One region of the Chromobacterium phragmitis genome, then DNA from elsewhere that is predicted to be linked to it. Evidence: riboswitches for the same ligand, from Rfam matches in the RefSeq annotation. Region 1 holds a riboswitch; the other holds the start of a gene.
What was found. Region 1 has a riboswitch for glycine ahead of DK842_RS17155 (trimeric intracellular cation channel family protein). Riboswitches for the same ligand answer to the same signal wherever they lie in the genome.
Positions count from the first base shown of each region.

Region 2: another riboswitch for glycine. It lies ahead of gcvT (glycine cleavage system aminomethyltransferase GcvT); the one in region 1 lies ahead of DK842_RS17155 (trimeric intracellular cation channel family protein).

Region 1 covers NZ_CP029495.1:3,630,413-3,634,772, forward strand. Annotated here, with positions in the region: gene DK842_RS23470 (restriction endonuclease) at 372-785, shown strand; gene DK842_RS17155 (trimeric intracellular cation channel family protein) at 843-1,457, opposite strand; glycine riboswitch at 1,600-1,697, opposite strand; glycine riboswitch at 1,702-1,787, opposite strand; gene DK842_RS17160 (DUF3141 domain-containing protein) at 1,853-4,249, opposite strand.
Region 2 covers NZ_CP029495.1:421,949-426,308, forward strand. Annotated here, with positions in the region: gene gcvH (glycine cleavage system protein GcvH) at 24-410, opposite strand; gene gcvT (glycine cleavage system aminomethyltransferase GcvT) at 475-1,563, opposite strand; glycine riboswitch at 1,604-1,702, opposite strand; glycine riboswitch at 1,717-1,806, opposite strand; gene DK842_RS02110 (glycosyl hydrolase family 18 protein) at 2,029-3,777, opposite strand; gene DK842_RS02115 (amino acid permease) at 3,920-4,360, opposite strand, start outside.

The DNA of each region.
Region 1 (4,360 bases):
CAAAAATCTTACGACTGGATTTGGGAATGAAATGCCGACTGTTTGGATATTGAAAGGCTATTTGTTTATATTGATTGCTGATTTTGATATGATTATGCTATTTGCGAAATATTATGCGAATCATAAGAAAAATCAGCGGACGCGCATTCCGCAGTCGTTCGCTTCATCTCCCCTGGCATACGCTGCTGTCGCTGGCGGCTTTGAGTTGGTTTGCCGGCAGGCAATACCTGCCTGTGGCTGCTGTTTCGGATATTCCTTCCGCTTTGGGGCTGTCGTTGCGATATGGCTTGCCCGGCGCGCTCGCGTCATGTTCGGTCATGGGGTTGGCGCGGCGGTTTCGACAGCGCGGCCGCGCTTCTGGCGAGCCCTCGTTGCGCAGACTGGCGGAGTTGTCCTGGCAGGATTTCGAGGCTCTGGTGGGCGTCATGTTCCGTCGCCAGGGCTATCGGGTGGAGGCGCGCGCGGGGAGCGGCGCGGATGGCGGCGTGGACCTGGAGCTGTTTCTGGGCGATGAGTGCCACTTGGTGCAGTGCAAGCGCTGGAATGCCCAGAAAGTGGGCGTGGCAGTGGTGAGAGAATTGTATGGAGTGATGCAGTCCCGCGGCGTGGAGCGTGGTTTCGTGGTGTGTAGCGGGGAGTTCACCGCGGTCGCCAAGGCGTTCGCGGCGGGCAAGGGCATCGTGTTGCTGCCGGGCAAGGCGGTGCTCGCCCGCCTGCGGGAGCAGGAGGCGGGCGGGGAGGCGCGCGGCTGCCCGTCTTGCGGCTGCGAGATAGCCAGGCGTTGACTGGCGGCATGGGAAGCGCCCCGCGAGACGGAGCGTTTCTCGTCTTGGGGCGGGCTGTCAGTGGTGATCGTGGCGGTAGGAGAACACTGGCAGCTGCCATTCGCGCCACAGCGCGGTCAGACGCAGGGCCAGGCCGAAGGCGAAGCTGGCGACCACGTTCCAGTCGTGCTGCAGGCCCAGGCGGTTCAGGCCCAGGTAGAGGATGGCCACCAGCAGCGACACGCTGGCGTACAGCTCGCGGCGGAACACGATGGGCACCCTGTTGCACAGCACGTCGCGCAGGATGCCGCCGGCGATGCCGGTGATCATGCCGGCCATCACGATGATGACCGGATGGTAGCCCATGCCCAGCGCCACGTCGCAACCGATGATGGTGAACGCCACCAGGCCCAGCGCGTCCAGTATCAGGAACAAGCGGTTCAGGTGGCGCATGTAGCGCGCGATCAGCACCGCGGCCAGGCCGCCGGCCACCACCAGCAGCACGTATTCCGGATGCTGGGTCCAGCCTATCGGGTAACGGCCGAGCACGATGTCGCGCACGGTTCCGCCGCCCAGCGCGGTGAGAAAGGCGATGACGGCTACGCCGAAAATGTCCATGTGGCGGCGGCCGGCCGCCAGCGCGCCGGTCATCGCTTCCGCGGTGATGGCGATCAGGTAGATCAAGGTCAGCATGATGAAATCTTGTGAGTGCGAAGCAAGAAAACGCCTGCGGTGGCGGGCGGACAGCGTGCGGGAATGAGGCGCGGATGGTGCGCGCGGCAATGCGGATGGATGGACAAGGCAAACTCCTGGACGGTTTCCGGGTTGGGTAACAGCCTCTCCCCTTGTCCTTTTACCTGAGAGTTGCGCGGCCTGCGGCCGCTTGCCCCTTCGGTGGGCCGCGCAGGGCGGCCTCTCTCCAATCGGCTTGAATCTATACTGCGCTGCGGTACGGGTGCCTGAGCGATTATGGGAGCTTGCGTCTTCGGCGGGGGCGCGGCCCCTCTCTCCCGCAGGAGTGGAATATTAGCTTTTGCTATTGGAATAGTCAATGCAGGAACCAGGCGCGCCCGGTTCCTGCGCATGACTCAGGCCTTGCCTTGCTTGTTGCCGACGTCCGCCAGCGTCGAAGCGCCCGGCGCCTGGCCATTGGCCTTCGCCGGCGCTTTACGGGCGGAGGCGGGCTTGGCCTTGGCTGCCGCGGGTTTGGCGCTCGAACGCGGGGACTTGGATGGCTGGTCCGGTTTGGCCGCCGGGGCTTTCGCCATCGCCGGTTTTTTGGCCGGGGCTGAGCGTTTGGCGGCAGGCTGGGCCGGCTTTTCCTCGGCCGCCGGTTTGGCTGGCGCGGCGGGCAGCGCGGAGCGTGAGGCCGCGTCGGCATCCAGTTCCAGCACCTTGGCCACTTCGTCCAGCCGCGCCTGATGTTCGGCTGGGATGGGGCCGTTCAGCGCGAGCAGGTCGCGCGCCAATAGCCAGGCCTGATGGCGGGGACGGGCGTCAGGCAGCAGCCGGGCCAGCCCGCGCAGCGCGCGCGGCGCATCCAACCGCACCAGGGCCACTTGGTGGCGCACGATGTCCTTCAGTTGCATCAGTGTCAGTGGGTATTCGTGGCGCACGTCGCGCATCACGCGGCGGATGGCGTTGAACGGCCGCTCGTCCACCACGCCTATGCCTATGCTGACATACAGCATCAGCCGCACGAAGCCGTCGGCCAGCGTGCCGTGCTCGAAGCTGGGGTCCAAGGCCTCGCGCTTGAGGCGCGCCAATTCGCGGGTTTCCCAGGTCAGCGATTGGCTGCGCGGTTCTCCCGCCGGCGGCACGCCGACCAGCGTCGCCAGCTGCGGCGATTCGTAGATGGCGCGGAACAGCTGCTCTTGCGCGGCGTCGCGGGAGTCGCGGTAGCGATCCAGCGATTGCCCGATCCAGCCGGATACGCGCTCCTGCCATTGCCACAGCGGATTGTCCTCGCTTACCGGGCGGCGCTGTTCGCGGACCTGGGCCGCCAGGCCAGGCAGCCACCACAGCCAGGGATTGCGCGGCGAAATCAGCGCGCGCTCGAAGCGGGCCGGATGCAGCTCGCGCAGCAGGCGGGCGCTGGCCTCGTTGCTGGCGGCGCGCAGCGCGGGCGAGACGAAGCGGTCGTAGACGCCCTGGTTGATTTCGGATACGCGCTTGACCACTTCGAACGCCCGCTCGTCTTCGCGGCCGTCATCCAGCGCCAGGATGTCCGATACGTCGCGCGCCTCGAAGCGGATGATGTAGCGGCCTTCGATGTACTCCTGGCCGGGCGCGTCGGGAGCGATATCCTCGATCACCGCCTCGTAGAGGCCGGGCGCCAGCACGTCGATCAGGTCCAGCGCGCTGGCGAATTCGCTGTGCTCCTTGTTGGCCACCCCGGCGGACACGAAGATGCCCAGATGGCCCACCTTGTTGTGCAGGCAGTAGACGATGGTTTGCTCGTTGTTGCGGATGTCCTCCACATTGTCGTAGAGGTCGGCGATCCAGTTCAGCGCTTGCTGCGGCGGGGTGATGTTGTCGCCCCAGGAGGCGAACACCATGATGGGCGAGCGGATGTTGCGCATGTCCACCCGCATTTTGCCATCGTGGCTGGCGATCTTGCCCTGCACCAGCTCGTTGCCGACGAACAGCTTCTGGCTGATCCACTCCATTTCCGCCTTGTTCAGCAGGTAATGGCCGCCCCACCAGCGCTCGAAGTCGAGATAGCGTTTGGGTTCGGTGTCCACTTTGGCGTAAAGGTTGTAGGCCTTCTTCCACAGCGTGTTGGCCGGGTCCAGTTTTTCGAAGTTTTCCACCAGGTGGGCGCCGTCGAAATGGCCGTTGCCCAGGTCTCCGGCCAGCGAGGCGGTCCAGGTGCCGCCGGTCAGGCCGCCGGCGTAGCGCATCGGGTTCTTGCCGCGCACGCCCGCCCAGTAGGACAGCGGCGAGCCGGCGAGCAGGATGGGGCCGACCAGTTCCGGCGCGACCGAGGCCAGCATGGCCAGCGCCCAGCCGCCCTGGCAGTTGCCGATGACGAAAGGCTTGCCGTCGCTGTCCGGGTGCAGCTCATTGACGCGCTTGAGGAAGTGGCCCTCGGCCTTGGCCACGCTCTCAATGGTTTGGCCCGGCACAGGCTGGGGGAAAAACATCACGAAATAGCAGGGATGGCCTTGCTGCAGCGCGATGCCGATTTCACTGTCCATCTTGAAGCCGCCGATGCCGGGACCATGGCCGGCGCGCGGGTCTATCACCACAAAGGGGCGTTTGGCCGGGTCGGTGGCGGGGCAGCCGGCTGGCGGCTGGATGGCGGCCAGCGCGTAGTTGGCGGGATCGGGCAGATCGCGGCCGTCCATGATGATGGCGTAATCGAATACCAGCACCGGCGGCTTGCCGCTTTCGCAGTGCTGCAGATAGGTGGCGCCGCGCTGGTACAGCGTGTCCCAGTACAGGATGCCGCGCTGGCAGGCGTCCAGCCAGTAATCAAACAACGGTTGAGGGAACGGGAGCTTCCCGCCTTGAACTGCAGCAGTTGACCACATTGCAACCCCTTGTTCTTGAACGGTAGGTAAGGATGGCCGGCCGATGCGGGCCATGGCCGA
Region 2 (4,360 bases), 1.6 Mb from region 1:
GCGACGGCGGGGCGGTCAGGCGATCAGGCGCCGATTTCCTTGGCGTAGGCGGCGGCGTCCATCAGCCCGTCAAGATCCGCGGCGTTGGCCGGCTTGATCTTGAAGAACCAGCCGTCGCCGTACGGCTCGTTATTGGCCAGATCCGGCGCGCTTTCCAGCTCGGCGTTCACTTCCAGCACTTCGCCGGCGATCGGACAGTAAACATCGGAAGCGGCCTTCACCGATTCCACCACGCCGGCCTGCTCATCCTTGGCCAGGGTCGCGCCCACTTTCGGCAGTTCGACGAAGACGATGTCGCCCAGCAGTTCCTGCGCGTGCGCGGTGATGCCCACGGTCACGGAGCCGTCGGCTTCCAGACGCAGCCACTCGTGGCTGTCGACATATTTCAGTTCGGCGGGAATGTTGCTCATCTTGAAGTTCTCCAGCTTTAGATCAGATCAATGGTGACGGCAGTCGCCCCGAGGCGTTGCCCGATTATTCGAAAACTTTCTTGCCGTTGCGCACGAAGGGCATCCTCACCACGCGCACGTCGGTCAGCGCGCCGCGCAGGTCCACCTGGGCCGAGGCGCCGGTAGCGGCCGGCACGCGGGCGATGGCGATGGAATGCTTCAGCGTCGGCGAGAAGGTGCCGCTGGTGATCACGCCTTCGCCCACGCCCTCCACCACCACCTTCAGGCCTTCGCGCAATACGCCGCGGCCTTCCAGCACCAGGCCCACCTGCTTCATCTTCACGCCGGCGGCCTTTTGCGCCTCCAGCGCCTCGCGGCCGTTGAACTTGCGCTCGGCCGGTTCCCAGGCGATGGTCCAGCCCATGCCGGCTTCCAGCGGCGACACGGTTTCGTCCATGTCGTGGCCGTACAGATTCATGCCGGCTTCCAGACGCAGCGTGTCGCGCGCGCCCAGGCCGATGGGCGATACGCCGGCATCTTGCAGTTGATTGAAGAAGGCGATGGCCTGATCGGCCGGAACCATGATTTCCAGCCCATCTTCGCCGGTGTAGCCGGTGCGGGCGTAGAACCACTCGCCCTGCGGCAGGCCCTGGAACACTTTGAGCGCGCGGATGGCGTCGGCCAGTTCCGGTCGGATGGAGCAAACCTTGTCTATGGCCTGGGGGCCCTGCACGGCCAGCATCGCCAGGTCGCGGCGCACGTTCAGCGCCACGTCGAAACCGGCCCTCTGGCTCTCCATCCAGGCCAGGTCTTTTTCGGTGGTGCCGGCGTTGACCACCATGCGGTAGCCATAGGAAGTGAGATAGACGATGAGGTCGTCGACGACGGTGCCTTCCGGCGTCAACATGCCGGAATACAGCGCCTTGCCCTCGAAGCCGAGCTTGGACACGTCGTTGGCGATCAGTTTTTGCAGCCAGGCTTTGGCGTCGGGTCCGGTGATGTCGACCACCGTCATGTGGGACACGTCGAACATGCCCGCGTCGGTGCGGACGATCTCATGCTCTTTCAGCTGGGAACCGTAATGAATGGGCATTTCCCAACCGGCGAAATCGACCATCTTGGCGCCGGCGGCGAGGTGGGCTTCATACAGCGGAGTACGTTTCGGGGCCGTCATGGCGCGGTTCCTTGCAGAATAGTGTGGATAGCCTCATCAACCACACCCCTCTGTCCCTGCACCTGAGATTTTCCGGCCGGATAAGCCGTTAGCCCCTTCGGTGGGCATCGCGCGGACGCCGCTCTCCAGATTGCGCGAACCGGCTGCCGCCGGCCCGATGATACAGTCCTTTTGCCTGAGCGATTGCGGGTGCGCTTGCGCCTTCGGCGGCGGCCCAAGGCCGCTCTCTCCTGTATGATCCGGCGATTATGGTGTCAATATCCGAGCCTTGGCAAGCCGAGTTTATTTCCAGATCAAAGCAATACGATAAATGTTTTTTTATGAAAAAAAACGCAAAAAATCATGTAATTTATTTTTCGAAAACCACCGGCATTTCCAAAAAAACAACGGCCGCCCACATGGATCAGGCAGCCACTGGAAGAGCGGGAGCGGCGTGTTCCGCCGCCCAACATCATAAAGCGCAGTTTAGCGCCGGGTAATGCTTTGCAACTCCCTGGGCTCGGTTTCGCCGATATTGCGGAAGGCCTCTTTAACCTTTTCTGCGCCGGTGATGCCCGAAAAATAGAACGGAGCCATATCCACCACTTGCTGCTGCACCCGGCAACCCAGGCCTTCGCGCGCAGCGTTGGTCAGCAAGCCGCTATCGCCATCGCCAGTCCAGACAAACATGCCGCCTAGGCCCTTGGAGCGGGCATACTCGGCCTTGGCCTTCACCGACCGCGGCGTATCCAGCGACATGAATACCTGGCTTTGGCTGTTATACAGGAAATCCGCGTCCGCCACCGTGTCGGTATACAGCTGAAAACCATTGCGGCCGGTCTGATTTTCGAAGTCCATGTACTGGTACAGCACATCCGGCCATTCGGTGGTGCCAGACTCGAAACTACCCACCGTGGTTTGATCCGGGTAGGGCTGATAACTGCCGCGCAACGGCGAAACGCCATCGATCCTGGCGCGTTGCGCGTTGCGGCTGTAGGCGGCATAGCCGAGGAAAATCTTTTTCGGCGCCACGCCCAGGCTCAGCAGGTAGTCCACAGCCTTCGTCGCGGAGTTCTGGCTGGCGTCGGAAGGATTGCCTCGCAAATTGGTGTGATGCGCCAGATGTTCGGCCCAAGGCGTGCCGAAAAAGTCGTAGCACATCACATTGAGGCCTTCCACCCCTGCCGCCAACAACGAAGGAATATCGGCCGCCGCCATCTTGGCCGGTTCGGCGTTGACCGCGATGCTCAAATGCATGGACGGCAAGTGCGCCTTGATTTCCCGGATCAGCGCCGCGAAATTGGGGGCGTCCTCTGGACCGAATTGATTACCCGGCGCGCCCGGCACGCCCGGATATTCCCAGTCGATGTCCAGATCGGTGAACATCGGGAAGGCATCGACAATGCGCTTCAGGCTAAGGGCAAGCACGGTGCGCAATGCCGGCTCCTTGGCGATGTGATGGAAGGCCTGGCTCATGGTCCAGCCGCCCAGGCTTAGCGATATCCGCAGATCCGGCTTGCTCCGCTTCAGCTTGACCAAGGCGCCGAGCAGGCCTTGCGCCCGGTCAGGGTGGAACATGGCAATCGCGTCGTTGCTCACCCAGCTGTTGAAACCGCAGTTGATATAAGACAGCACATCGCCCCAACTGTCGGTGAAAGTGGCCTTGCCGCGTTGATTCGGCAAGTCGGCCGGGCCGCTGGCGATGCCGAAATCGATGGCGGCTTTGTCTATCACCGGCTTCTTTTCCCCTTCGTCGCCGATGATGCCGGCGAAGCCGACCACGATCTTGTCGAATGGTCCCATGGCCTGCAGACGCATCGCATCGGTACCGCGCCCGCCGACCGAATAATTGACACTTGGATCGCCAGGGCCATTCCCATAGCGACTGTCGTATTGCGACCAGTCGGTATAGTAGCAAGCCACTTGAAACTCATTGCTTTCGTACTTATTGAAAACGTTTTTCACCACCCGGCCCGGCGTATAGGAAAAAAGCTTATCTTCAACTGCCGCATCAAAATGATTGACGGCATACGTCTTTTCCGCCGCGCCCAATCCCCACACCTGTCCATTCACAAGCGTGCCGGGATCAGATGAATATACCAGCGCGTCATCTTTCACACCCCGCTTCAGCTGACCGTCATTAGGCATTTTGTTTCCCATACAAGTCATCCTTTTCAGTACGATTTTAAAAGACCGACGAACTGCGAGGAGATGATAATGCCGCGCCCAATCCAATTAAATGCAAGGCTTGGCGAAACTGACCCAAATGCCAGAAATGCATGAATAAATCATTAAATCTTATAAAACCGAAAAATGACCAGGCAAAATAAAACGCGGCAAAACTTGCCGCGTTCGTTTCATTCCAAATCAGACACCATCAATTCGCATGGCGTTCTTTTAGCTGCCAGACATAAATCGGCAAACCCAGCAACAATAGCAACATGCCCCACATAACAATATCGGCGCCAGAACCATACAAGGCCCACAAGGAATAAATAAAGCCAATGCCGGAGAAAAATCCAGGCGCGATGTAATCCTTGGGCGCGAACGCCTTGCCGCGCATCAACATGATGGCGATCAGCGCCATCGAGCAAAACGCATAAGGCAGCAGCGTAGTGGCGGTCGCCAGCAGGATGATGAACTCGAAGATCTTCACCCCGCTGTCGCCGCCGGCGTACTTCATCGCCATCAGAATGGTGACCAGCGCGCTGGATAGCACCAGGCCGAAGATGGGCACGCCGGCCGCGTTGCGCTGGTCGAAACGGCTGGGGAACAGGCCATCCTTGGCCGCGGCCGCCGGCACATGCGCCTGCATCAG